DNA from 4 places in the Phyllobacterium sp. YR620 genome. Region 1 is predicted to be linked to each of the others. Evidence: predicted binding sites of a transcription regulator. Region 1 holds the regulator's gene; each other region holds the start of a gene.
The links. The regulator LexA, encoded in region 1, represses DNA repair genes until DNA is damaged. The targets are predictions, from matches to a motif close to TGTTCNNNNTGTGTTCNG.

Region 1 (3,149 bases):
ATCATCGTCGGCTCGCTTCGCGCCAGCATGGCCCTCTTTCCCGGCTTTGCAGCCCGCTATCCAATGAAAAAACTGGCGGCATTCGTCGCCCTTGCCGGTTCCGGCTTCTATCTCCTGCTCTCGGGCGCCGATGTAGCTGCGCAGCGCAGTTTCGTGATGCTGGCGGTGATGCTCATTGCCATGATGGCCGATCGCGCGGCAATCTCCATGCGCAATCTCGCCATCGGCGCTTTGATCACGATAGCGCTGCTTCCGCATGAAATTCTCGGACCGAGTTTCCAGATGTCATATTCGGCGACAGGCGCGCTCATTGCATATTACGGCTGGAGATCGCGCCGAAAGAACAGGTCAAACCGAACGAAAGGCGAGGGATTGCTTCTGCGTTTGCCGATGATGGCGGCAAGCCATGTCGGCGCTATCGCCATGACTTCGTTGGTTGCCGGGACGGCGAGCTCGATCTTCGCCGCCTACCATTTCAACAACACAGCGCCGCTTGGGCTTGTGGGCAACGCGCTGGCGCTGCCCGTTGTCTCGATCTTTGTGATGCCGTTTGCGGTGCTTGCTGTTCTTGCGATGCCATTTGATCTCGATTGGCTGCCGTTTGCTGTCATGGAACGCGGCATCGAATGGGTCATTGCGATCGCGAAGATGGTTGGCGCGCATTCGCCGAGCGGCAATTTCGGATCAATGCCGCAAACGAGCCTGCTTTTGATGACCGCGGGACTGGTCCTCCTCATGTTGCTGACAACGCGGCTGCGGCTCGTTGGATTTGCAGTAATGGCATTGGCCATAGTGCCGCTCCGCTCTGCACGTCCGCCGGATATAGTGATTGCCGAAGAGGGCAGGCTCGTCGCCTTGAGCGCCCCCGACGACGCGCTGACGGTGAACCGCGCAACGGCAAGCCGTTTCACCCTCGATAACTGGCAGCAGGGGTACGGCGCAATTCAAGTGCTCACGCCGGCAAAGAATGGCGCATCGCCGGCCGATGGACAATTTGAGTGCGCCGACGGCGTGTGCCTGGCGAGGGAAGCCGGCGGCCTGATCGTCGCCTACACGGACGATCCGACCAAAAAATCAACTGCTTGTGCCGAGGGCGATATCGTCGTCCTTGCCTTCACCGGTCCCACAGCAACCTGCGAGCCGGGGGACGTTCTTGTAATTACGGCGCAGGACCTGGCGCTACGCGGTTCCGCAGAAATCAGGTTCGGCGACAACAAGGTCGATCCACCGTCCGGGCTAGATGCGGCTGCATTTGCTGTAGAACAATTGCAGGCACGCCTCCAGTCTGCAAACATTACCTACGCCGTGGGCTCCCCTCAGCGCCCATGGAACGCCTATCGGGCTTTTTCCCGCACCGCCCGCAATCTTGCGGAGCAAAAACCGCAGCGGCGTGCCGCAAAGACCAAGCCACCGGCAGACGATCAGGAAAACCCGATCCGTCAGTAACGGCGGATCAAACCGACCAGCTTACCCTGCACGCGCACCCGATCCGGCCCGAATATGCGCGTCTCATAGGCCGGATTGGCGGCCTCGAGAGCAATCGATGCCCCTTTGCGCCGAAAGCGCTTCAAGGTTGCCTCTTCGTCATCGACAAGCGCGACCACAATTTCGCCGGGATTGGCCGTGTCGCCGCGCCGGATGACGACCGTGTCGCCGTCGAAGATGCCCGCCTCGATCATGGAATCGCCCTTGACCTCCAGCGCATAATGCTCCCCACTGCCGATCATGTCCGGCGGCAGGCCAATCATGTGCGTCTGATTCTGGATGGCGGAGATTGGTACACCGGCCGCGATCCGGCCCATGACGGGTATGTTGACGATCGTCGGCGCACCGTCGTCATCCGAAGCGCGTGGCTGCGGGCGGGGGGGGGCGACATTGCGGCCGAGGCTGCCCTCGATCACGCTTGGCGAAAATTTCTTTTGCGCATTGAGACCAGGCGCAATTGAATCCGGCAGGCGCAGGACTTCCAGCGCCCGCGCACGGTTAGCAAGCCGTCGAATGAAACCTCGTTCCTCGAGCGCTGTTATCAGCCGATGTATCCCCGATTTGGACGCTAGGTCCAATGCATCCTTCATCTCGTCGAAGGATGGAGGGATGCCGGTTTCCTTCAGGCGCTCATGGATAAAGAGCAGAAGTTCGTGTTGTTTACGCGTGAGCATCGGCGATCCTTCGAAACGGAATCGGAAAAACAAAACCAGAACAAACACTATCTGTTCCAGTTGTGTTCCACAAGTATTAATATGTCGTGTAGAAGGAGTGCGCCGATATCCAAATAGCGCATCTGGCCCGTTGCCGGCACCTGCGCGATGAACAACGCCCATGCGTCAGTACTTGCCGACGACGTTGAAGAACACACCGCGGTCGTTGAGCGTCAGGTCGCGCAGATCGTCGGAGAAATTGCCGAAATTATAGCCGACGCCGACCTTGAAGTTGTCGCCGACGTGGCGATAAACGGCGGTGAGCACGCCAAGATCTGTCGTATCCGCCTCGGCCATGTACATGACGCGCCCTTCCAGCAAGGCGTCCCATTTCTTGACGATGTGAAAATCGGTTCGAACAATGCCGAGATGCGCTGAGGAAGTCTGCCAATCGGAGAATGCGTCGAGATCGTCCTGAAGCCGCTCGCGCACTTGACCGTAGCGGAAGCCGTATTTCGCGCCGACGGACAGCCAGGGAACGAGATCGTAGGTGAAATCGGCGGAAAGAATGTTGCTGCGCTGTGCTGGCCCGTATTCGTCGCCGGTCACCGCGCTGACCTGATCCTCGCCCGGAAGATCGTAAAGCCAGGTATATTTGAGGAGAGCGTTCAGCCGGTCGTTCGTGATCGGACGGTAGGCATATCCGAGCGAGGCTTCGACATAGTCGCCATCCCTGAACGAACCATCACCGTTCGAGTCCGAGAGAACTGAATCGATATTGGCGAGCAGCCGCCAGCTATCGTTCGTCTTCCAGCTGAAGCCCGTTGCGAAGAGGTAGGTGTTGAGATCGCGGGTATCATCGTCGGAATCTTCAAAACGAGTCTCACCGCGAATGCGCGCGGCAATGCGATCCTCGTCCTTGTAGCCGACCGACAGGGAGATCGCCTTGCGGTCGAAATCGGAACGTTCGAGATTTGTGGAGGGATCGATCGTATCGTCTTCGACTGTGCC
Region 2 (3,149 bases), on a different contig from region 1:
GGTTGCCGAGCGGCACGAAGAGGAGGCCAAGCTTCTCATCGACACTGGATACCGACCAGCTGTTCGGTGAGTTATGCGTATAGGTCTGTCCTTCGGGCAACGGCGTCGTTACGTCCGGATTGCCGGAATCCCAGATCCAGATCAGGGCGCCGTTATTGATGTCGAAGGCGCGGATGACCCCGGATTGTTCGTGGACCGAGTAATTGTCATTGACGGCGCCCCCGACAATGATCTTGCCAGCCGCTATGACCGGCGGCGATGTCGAATAGTAATAGCCGGCGGGATTGTAAGGCATGCCCTTTTCAAGATGGACTGTGCCTTTGTCGCCGAAGGATGGGCAGATTTGGCCATTGGCCGCATCGAGGGCAATCAGACGGGCGTCAGACGTCGGCAGATACACGCGCTCGGCGCAGGGTTGCCCCGCCGTCACATTCGGATCGGCATAATAGGAGACGCCGCGACACGTCTGATGCTGGCGATCCGGGTTGAGACCGACATTCGGATCGAACTTCCATTTCTCCTTGCCCGTCGCCGCATCGATAGCGATCGCCCAATTGTGCGGCGTGCACAGGTAGAGCGTATCGTGGACCTTGAGCGGCGTGACCTGATAGGTGGTTTCCCCAACGTCCTGCGGCAGCTTCACATCGCCGGTCTGATATTGCCAGGCGAGCTGCAGGTTGCCGACATTCTCGGTCGTGATTTGCTTCAGCGGCGAATAGCGCTGGCCATAGGGCGTGCGGCCATATTGGTGCCATTCATTGTCCGGCACATTGCCGCCAAGGTCAGGCGTGGCAACGATGACTTCCTTGCTGAGTTCGCCCACGATCTCAAGCGGATCGCCTGTCATCGCGTAGCCGGCAACGCCGAGCCCGACGATTGCCGCGATGGCCAATGGCAGTGCCGGCAGAAAATCAGAGGGCGACCTTCCCTCTTCCTCGTTGAGCTCACGCCGGATCCATGGGGTCAGCAACCAGAGCGCGAAAAGCATGATCACGCCGCCGCGCGGCGCAAGCTGCCACCAGTCGAACCCGATCTCCCAGATTGCCCAGGCCAGCGTGCCTATGACCAGGACGGCGTAGATGATGAGGGCGGAACTGCGCTTGCGAAAAAGCTGGATCGACGTGGCAAGGAAGAGGATGCCAGCGATAAGATAGTACCAGCTGCCGCCGAGAATAATGAGCCAGATCCCGCCGACGCCAAGCACCGCTGCAAATATGAAGAAGATGAGCGCCGTCAGAGTGATTGCCATGGTGGGGGTCCTTTCCAGGCTCAATCAGGTTCGGTTCGGTGGCCTTGGCATGCGGCTGCGAATGCGCCGGCGACTGCCAGAGTCGGCTCTGGTCAAAATGGGTAAGCCTTTAAATTGCTTGAAGCAATATCGACTAAGGAACAATTCAACTGGAGATATACACCGCCCGGGGCCGTCTCAGCGCGCGCCCGTTCTCTTTTTGTATCGCTTTTATCTGGTTTTTCGATCCCGAATCATTACATTGGGTTCAAATGGCCGGATTGCCTGACGATATTCCATTCTTCGATGAACCTGAGGCGCCGCGGCGTCCATCGGGCATAGCTGCGCGCGCCATGCAGGCGCGCGGCGCACCGCCTTACCTCAATGGCCTCAATCCCGAGCAACGCCTTGCCGTGGAGACGACGGAGGGACCGGTCCTCGTCCTCGCCGGTGCCGGCACGGGCAAGACCCGCGTTCTGACCTCCCGCATTGCGCATATCCTCTCACTTGGTAAAGCCTATCCGAGCCAGATACTCGCCGTGACCTTCACAAACAAGGCAGCGCGCGAGATGAAAGAGCGCATCGGGGTCCTTGTCGGCGGCGCCGTCGAAGGCATGCCCTGGCTTGGCACGTTTCACTCGATCGGTGTCAAGCTCCTGCGCCGGCACGCCGAACTTGTCGGGCTCAAATCCGATTTCACCATTCTCGATACGGACGATGTGATCCGCCTCATCAAGCAGATCATCCAGGCCGAGGGAATTGACGACAAGCGCTGGCCGGCCAAGCAATTCGCGCTGATGATCGACAGCTGGAAAAACAAGGGCCTCGGTCCGGCTGAGATACCGGAGGGCGATGCGCGGTCATTTGCCAACGGCAAGGGGCGCGAACTCTATACGGCCTATCAAAACCGCTTGAAGACGCTCAATGCCTGCGATTTCGGCGATCTTTTATGTCATCCGATCCGCATGTTCCGCGCCAATCCGGATGTCCTGAAGGAATATCACGCAAAGTTCCGATACATTCTGGTCGACGAGTATCAGGACACCAACACCGCCCAATATATGTGGCTGCGCCTGATTTCGCAGGGGTCGAAGAATGTCTGCTGCGTCGGCGACGACGACCAGTCCATCTATGGCTGGCGCGGCGCGGAGGTGGACAATATCCTGCGCTTCGAGAAGGATTTCCCCGGCGCCAAGGTCATCCGCCTCGAGCGCAACTATCGCTCGACCGCCCATATTCTCGGTGCTGCCTCCTACCTCATCTCGCACAATGAAGGCCGGCTCGGCAAAACGCTCTTCACCGATGCGGCAAATCCAGACGATGCCAAGGTCAATGTCCACGCCGCCTGGGATTCCGAAGAGGAAGCCCGCGCTGTCGGCGAAGAAATCGAGCAGGCGCAGCGTCGCGGCCACAATCTCAACGACATGGCGATCCTCGTGCGCGCCTCCCACCAGATGCGCGAATTCGAAGACCGCTTCGTCACGCTCGGACTGAACTACCGGGTTGTAGGCGGACCGCGTTTTTACGAACGCCTCGAGATACGCGATGCCCTCGCCTATCTGCGTGTCGTGGCGCAGACTTCCGACGATCTTGCCCTGGAGCGCATCGTCAACACGCCGAAGCGCGGGCTTGGCGAGGCAGCGATCCGCCAATTGCATGATTATGCCCGCGCCCGCGACATCAGCATGTTCGATGCCGCCGTCGACCTTGTCGAAACCGAAGAGCTGAAGCCGAAGCCGCGTTCAGCGTTGCGTGAAGTCATCGAGAACTTCAAGCGCTGGCAGGCGCTCATCGACAATACCCCGCATACGGAACTCGCCGAGCGGATCCTCGACGAATCCGGTTATACCGCGATGTGGCAGGCGGATCGGTCGGCCGAAGCGCCGGGCCGTCTAGAAAACCTCAAGGAATTGATTCGCTC
Region 3 (3,149 bases), 240 kb from region 1:
CACGGCCGGTTCTCGAAATACTGCAGCAAAGTTGCCGGGATGAAGCGCGTGCGCGACGCGTAGACGTGGCGATCGCCGAGTGAATTCTGGCCGTGTGTGAAGAAACGCTGCGGCAGGATGAGGTGGAGGCTATCCTTGGCACGCGTCATCGCCACATAAAGCAGGCGGCGCTCTTCCTCGAGTTCGGCCGTCGTTCCGGCGCCGAGGTCGGACGGAATGCAGCCATCGACGGCGTTGAGGATAAAGACGGATTTCCATTCCTGTCCCTTGGCGGAGTGGACCGTCGACAGGATAAGGTAGTCCTCGTCAAGCAGCGGAACGCCCGATTGGTCGCTCGTCGCATCCGGTGGATCGAGGGTGAGTTCCGTGAGGAAACGCTCGCGAGACGCATATCCTGCGGCGATCTGTTCGAGTTGCAGCAAATCCGTCTTGCGTATTTCGGCATCCTCGTGAATGCGGTCGAGGTGCGGTTCGTACCAGGCGCGCGCACGCTCGAGTTCGGCAGGCCAGCAGGTCGTTCCGCGCTTCAAGTCGTTCAGCGCATTGACGAAAGCTGACCAGTCATTGCCCGCACGGGGAGGAGGGGCGATCTGCGCGAGCGCGCCGAGCGGATCGGGCTGCTCGGCCATTTCATCGAGAACGCGGCGCGCCGAGGTCGGGCCGACGCCTGGGATGATCTGCATAAGCCGGAAGCCCGCAACGCGGTCGCGTGGGTTTTGCGCAAAACGCAGCAAGGCAAGCATATCCTTCACATGGGCGCTGTCGAGGAACTTGAGGCCGCCGAACTTGACGAAAGGAATGTTGCGGCGCGTCAGTTCGACTTCCAATGGGCCGCTGTGGTGCGACGTCCTGAAAAGCACGGCCTGCTGTTTCAGCAAGGTTCCCGTTTCGCGATTTTCGAGTACCTGTTCGACGATGTAGCGGGCCTGGTCCGCCTCGTCCTTGACGGTCACCATGCGCGGCCGCTCCGCCGACTCGCGCTCGCTCCAGAGGTTCTTGGTAAAGCGTTCTCGCGCCAGATCGATCACGCCGTTGGCTGCGGCAAGGATCGGCTGGGTCGAGCGATAGTTACGGTCAAGGGTGACGATACTCGCCTGCGGGGTGAAGGTGGCAGGGAAATCCAGGATGTTGCGTACGGTCGCTGCGCGAAATGAATAGATCGATTGCGCGTCATCGCCAACGACGGTCAAACCGACGCCCGCCGGCCGCAAAGCCAAAAGAATCGAGGCCTGCAGCCGGTTGGTGTCCTGGTATTCATCGACGAGAACGTGATCCCAACGGCAGCCCATATCTTCCGCGAGCATCGGATCGCCGACGGTTTGCGCCCAGTAGAGCAGCAGGTCGTCATAATCGAGGACGTTCTGCAGCTGCTTGGCTTCGACATAGGCGGCAAAGAGCTCGCGCAGCTGTTTCTCCCACCCGGCCACCCAGGGAAAGAATGCCTGCAGCACCTCAGCGAGCGGTACCTCCGAGTTGACGACGCGCGAATAGATGGCAAGGCATGTTCCCTTGGTCGGAAAACGGCTTTCCGTCTTAGAGAAACCGAGTTCGTGGCGAACAAGGTTCATGAGATCGGCGCTGTCTTCACGGTCGTGGATCGTGAAATCGGGATTGAGGCCGATCTGTTCGGCATAATCGCGTAGCAGGCGCGCGCCAATGCCATGAAACGTGCCCGCCCAGGCCAGCGCGTCGGTCAAGACTCCGGCATTTGCGCCCAGCACCTGCGTACAGATACGCTCTACCCGTCGCGCCATTTCCGAGGCAGCCCGGCGTGAGAAGGTCATCAGAAGAATGCGCCGTGGATCGGTACCTTTGACGATGAGATGCGCCACGCGGTGGGCAAGCGTGTTGGTTTTACCGGATCCGGCGCCGGCAATGACAAGCAACGGCCCGCCAATGGTCGATGGAAGCAAGTGTGTTCCATATTCGACGGCAAGCCGCTGTTCGGGGTTAAGTTTCTCCAGATAGGCAGCGCCCATAGTCCCTCATTGCGGCAAGTCGGTCGGCTGCGTAGCGGCAGCGGTGAGTCGTTGCGCAAGACTACTCCAGCTTGGCCTGCGAACAAATGAAGAACTTTCGCGTTTGGCGTGTAGTCGCGAGAATATCGACGGCAAAAGGTGAATTGAGCCGAAGTGGCTAATCGCCGAATGCGGACGGCCCCTAGGGGACGTCCGCATTATTCGTGTCATTCACTTGGATGATGCGCTTGCTTCATCGCCTGAACCTGTTGGATCACCTGTTGGAGGTTATAGCTCGCCGGGTCCTGCATTGGCGGGAAGTCGATATAGCTCTGGAGTTCCTTGAGCCACAATGCCTGGCCGATCGGGAGCATGTTCCAGTCGTAGACGTAGGCAGTCGCCGGAGCCGAGATTGCCCCGCCCATACCGAAAAGCGTCTTTATCTGATCGCCGACAGAGGTTTCGAACGGGTCGCGCTTGATATTGACGACCTGTGTCCAGCTATACGGAATGACACCGGTCAGGAATCCCTGCGGAGCATCGGATACCATCGCGAAGTACATCTTCCAGTTCTTGTAGCGGACGGCTGACGGGTCTTTGCCGGAATAGTAGAAGAATGTATCGCGGGCCGACTTGTCCGACGTTCCTTCAAGATAGTCGCGCTGATTAACGCCATCGAGTGTGGTCTTGGTAATCCCGGGATATGTTCCCTTCTCGATTTCGCTCTTCAATTCATTGCCTTTAGGACCGCCAGCAATGTCAACGAGGGTTGGCAACCAGTCGAGGGAAGCGAACATGTCGTTTTTCACCGTGCCGGGCTTGATGTGGCCGGGCCAGCGCACAACGAGCGGCGCCCGCATCCCGCCTTCCCAGGTCGACAGCTTGCCACCCTTGAAGGGTGTAGTACCGCCGTCAGGATAGGTGATCGTTTCGGCACCATTGTCGGTGGTGAATGCAACAATCGTATTATCGAGTTGTCCCATTTCCTCGAGCTTCTTGAGCACGTAGCCGATGTTGTCGTCCATCTGCTTCATGCCTGCCTCGTTTACACCCCAGTCCTTGCCGCCGGGTTCGCCGACCATCCCGAGATACTTGTCGGAAAGCACGGTGGTTATGTGCATTCTCGCGGGGTTGTACCAGACGAAGAACGGCTTGTTGGTTTTCTTCGGATCGTTGCGATCAAGGAAATCG
Region 4 (3,149 bases), on a different contig from region 1:
CTCGGGAAGGTTCTTCCAGTACTTTTTCGGCATTTCCGCCCGCATTGCCTTTAGCTTCAAACGTGCCGGATTGAAGATGCTCGCGTAATAGGTACGCCAGAGATCGTCGGTCGCATCGGAGGCAGTCGACTTTTCCGCAGGCTCGCGTGACGTGACAAGATTTTGGCCGTCCCACATCATCGACCCCCGGGGTGTGGCGATGATCCAATCCATATCCGTGAAACGCCGCTGGAAAAACGGCGCCACACGCTCCACGATAAAGTGGTCGGGTTCGAACCACGCCACGAACTGTCTTCGTGCGCGGGCCTCCTGGTGGACGACCTCCTTGAAGCGAACAAATGCCTTCATCTTGTGCCTGTCGCGCCGTACCGATTTTTCCAGTTTCAGCGCTGCCGCCACGTCCTCGTCGGAAGCCATGTTCAACAGGCTCTTGTCACTCTGCATCCGCGACAGGATCCGGTACAACAGGCCAAACCGTGCGGGGCTGCTGTGGCAGATAACTGTTTCGGCGAGGTCGATGAATCTTTCAGTTGCAGTGACGGCATGGGACCCGTTCGCCGCTTCGCCAGCGTCGGGGATCGAAAGGCCGAGCATGTCTGATGCCCCTGCGGCATCGCTCCACATGACGTCGTTGGGTTCAATGCCGTGCGACAGCAGGCGCCGCGCGGCATCGCGCCATTCGATGAAATCTCCCCTGCCCTCCAGAATGACGCTTCGCATCAGAGCAATGCGAGTTGTTCGGGTTTTCTTTGAAACATGTGGTTGAGGTCGGCACTGTCTATCAGCCGGTGCGGCGACCAGCCGTCAGCGACAATGAACGCCTTGACCTTTTTCAACGACACGCCAAGCCGCTGCAAATCTTCGAGCCGTAAGCGCCGATGCCGCCGCCCCGAAAGGATCGCCTTGACCGTCTTCGTTCCAAGCCCGGGAATGCGCAGCAGGATTTCGCGCGCCGACCGGTTGATATCCACGGGAAATCGCTCACGATGCGCCAGAGCCCAGGCGAGCTTTGGGTCCATGTCCAGATCCAGCATTCCGTCCGGCCGCGCCGATGTGATTTCCTCAATGTCGAAACCATAGAATCGATAGAGCCAATCCGCCTGATAAAGCCTGTGCTCGCGTTCGAGCGGCGGCCGGATCAGCGGCAGGTTCTTGGACGCGTCCGGGATGGGACTGAACGCGGAATAATATACCCGGCGCAGCTGGTATCCACCGTAAAGGCGCGAGCTGGCGCGCAGGATCGTCGCATCGCTGGCCCCATCTGCGCCGACGATCATCTGCGTGCTCTGGCCTGCCGGGACAAAACGCTTACGCCGCTTTGTCTGCAGGGTCGGCTCGTTTGCCGCCTCGATTTTCAGCCGCAGGTCGGCCATCGACTTTCGTATTTCGCCCGGTCGCTTGTCCGGTGCAAAACGGGCAATACCCGAATCCGTGGGCAATTCGATGTTGATGGAAAGGCGATCGGCATAAAGCCCGGCCTCCTCGATCAAATGCGGCGAAGCGTCGGGTATCGTCTTCAAATGAATGTAGCCGCGAAAGCCGTGGGTCGTGCGCAATTCCCGGGCAACGCGGACCATTTGTTCCATGGTGTTGTCCGATGAGCGGATGATGCCCGATGAAAGGAACAGGCCTTCGATATAATTGCGCCGGTAGAATTCGAGCGTGAGCCAGACCACTTCCTCTACCGTAAAGCGCGCCCGTTCCACATTGCTCGAAGATCGGTTGATGCAGTACGCACAGTCGAAAATGCAGAAGTTCGTGAGAAGAATTTTGAGGAGCGATATACAGCGGCCATCGGGTGCATAAGCGTGGCATATGCCTGCGCCCTCGGTCGATCCCAATCCGCCCGACCTGGACGAGTCACGCTTCACCGTTCCGCTGGAGGCACAGGAAGCGTCGTACTTCGCAGCATCCGACAAGATGGCCAACCGCTGTTTCAAGCTCTTCTTCATATGTTCATGATATGTTCTTGGGGCAACCAGGTCAAGACTGAGCTTTATCAGAAAAGGAGCGCGCCAATCGGAAGCATCAACCCTACACCTCATCGAACGCAGGAAAGCGGTTCCCGGCCGATCCGACCTTGTTTATTGAGCCCACCTAAATCTCGCACCGGCGGCCCTTGTGGATCAGAGGAGCGCCGGCTCGCTTTGCTCGAAGTTATCGATTAATATGTTGCACTTGAAACTTAGCGTTTGACGCCGCCTGCCAATGGTTCTCTAACTGGGTGCAGCGCTGGGTCTTTCTGACGGCATGCCAGCGCTTGCGAGCGTCAATGCTCCCGCCATCACGAGCAGGAGAGCGATATGGCCAAAGGTCAACAACGTAGCAACAAGGAAGTTCGAAAACCCAAACAGGCGAAGGCGCAGGAAGTGAAAGCGGCGGCGCCTGCGGCCTTTAGCACGACTGCGAAGCGCCTGGAGAATCCGAAAGGGCGCTGACGAAAGGCGAATTCGACTATCCCCTCTCGCGGCGCAGCGCAAGAATATGCCGGATCTTGCGGGCGAGTGCCTCACGCTGATAGGGCTTGGAAAGAAGTTCCACGCCCGGGTCGAGCCGCCCGCCATGAACGATGGCATTTTCCGTATAGCCCGACGTAAAGAGCACGGCGATCTGCGGCAGGCGCTGGCGAGCCTGGCGCGCAAGCTCGGGGCTTCCCAGCGGTCCAGGCATAACGACATCGGTAAAGAGCACGTCGATCGGAACGCCGCTCTCGATGATCGATAGCGCGCTCGCCGCATCCTTGGCCTTGAGCACGCGATAACCGAGGTCGCCCAGCATTTCGACGACGGTCGCCCTCACCTCCTCGTCGTCCTCGGCGACGAGGATCGTCTCCGTGCCGCCGATCGTCGGGCCAAGATCGGTCTCGATCAATTCGTCTTCGTTCTGCTGCGCGCGCGGCAGATAGAGTTTTACCGTCGTGCCCTGGCCAACTTCCGAATAGATCTTGACGTGACCGCCTGACTGCCTGACGAAACCATAGACCATGGAGAGGCCCAGCCCAGTGCCGCGACCGACCGATTTCGTCGAGAAGAACGGTTCGAACGCCTGGGCGAGGACGGCGGGCGTCATGCCCGTCCCCGTATCCGTGACCGCCAGCATCACGAATTGACCGGCTTCCGCCTCCGGATTGCGCCGCACATAGGCATCGT

Region 2: a site for LexA is predicted at 1,439-1,456, ahead of BLR72_RS03360 (ATP-dependent helicase). Genes of this name have one in related genera too.
Region 3: a site for LexA is predicted at 2,058-2,075, ahead of BLR72_RS12955 (ATP-dependent helicase). Genes of this name have one in related genera too.
Region 4: a site for LexA is predicted at 1,954-1,971, ahead of BLR72_RS19885 (putative DNA modification/repair radical SAM protein). Genes of this name have one in related genera too.

Annotation. Positions count from the first base shown of each region.
Region 1 is NZ_FNJP01000003.1:480,805-483,953, forward strand. Features, by position in the region: gene BLR72_RS14120 (ComEC/Rec2 family competence protein) at 1-1,446, shown strand, start outside; gene lexA (transcriptional repressor LexA) at 1,440-2,159, opposite strand; gene BLR72_RS14130 (RHS repeat domain-containing protein) at 2,325-3,149, opposite strand, start outside.
Region 2 is NZ_FNJP01000001.1:725,742-728,890, reverse strand. Features, by position in the region: gene BLR72_RS03365 (glucose/quinate/shikimate family membrane-bound PQQ-dependent dehydrogenase) at 1-1,249, opposite strand, end outside; gene BLR72_RS03360 (ATP-dependent helicase) at 1,501-3,149, shown strand, end outside.
Region 3 is NZ_FNJP01000003.1:238,814-241,962, forward strand. Features, by position in the region: gene BLR72_RS12955 (ATP-dependent helicase) at 1-1,979, opposite strand, end outside; gene BLR72_RS12960 (arylsulfatase) at 2,186-3,149, opposite strand, start outside.
Region 4 is NZ_FNJP01000007.1:18,014-21,162, forward strand. Features, by position in the region: gene BLR72_RS19880 (UdgX family uracil-DNA binding protein) at 1-720, opposite strand, end outside; gene BLR72_RS19885 (putative DNA modification/repair radical SAM protein) at 720-1,952, opposite strand; gene BLR72_RS22835 (hypothetical protein) at 2,304-2,438, shown strand; partial or broken gene BLR72_RS19890 (ATP-binding protein) at 2,461-3,149, opposite strand, start outside.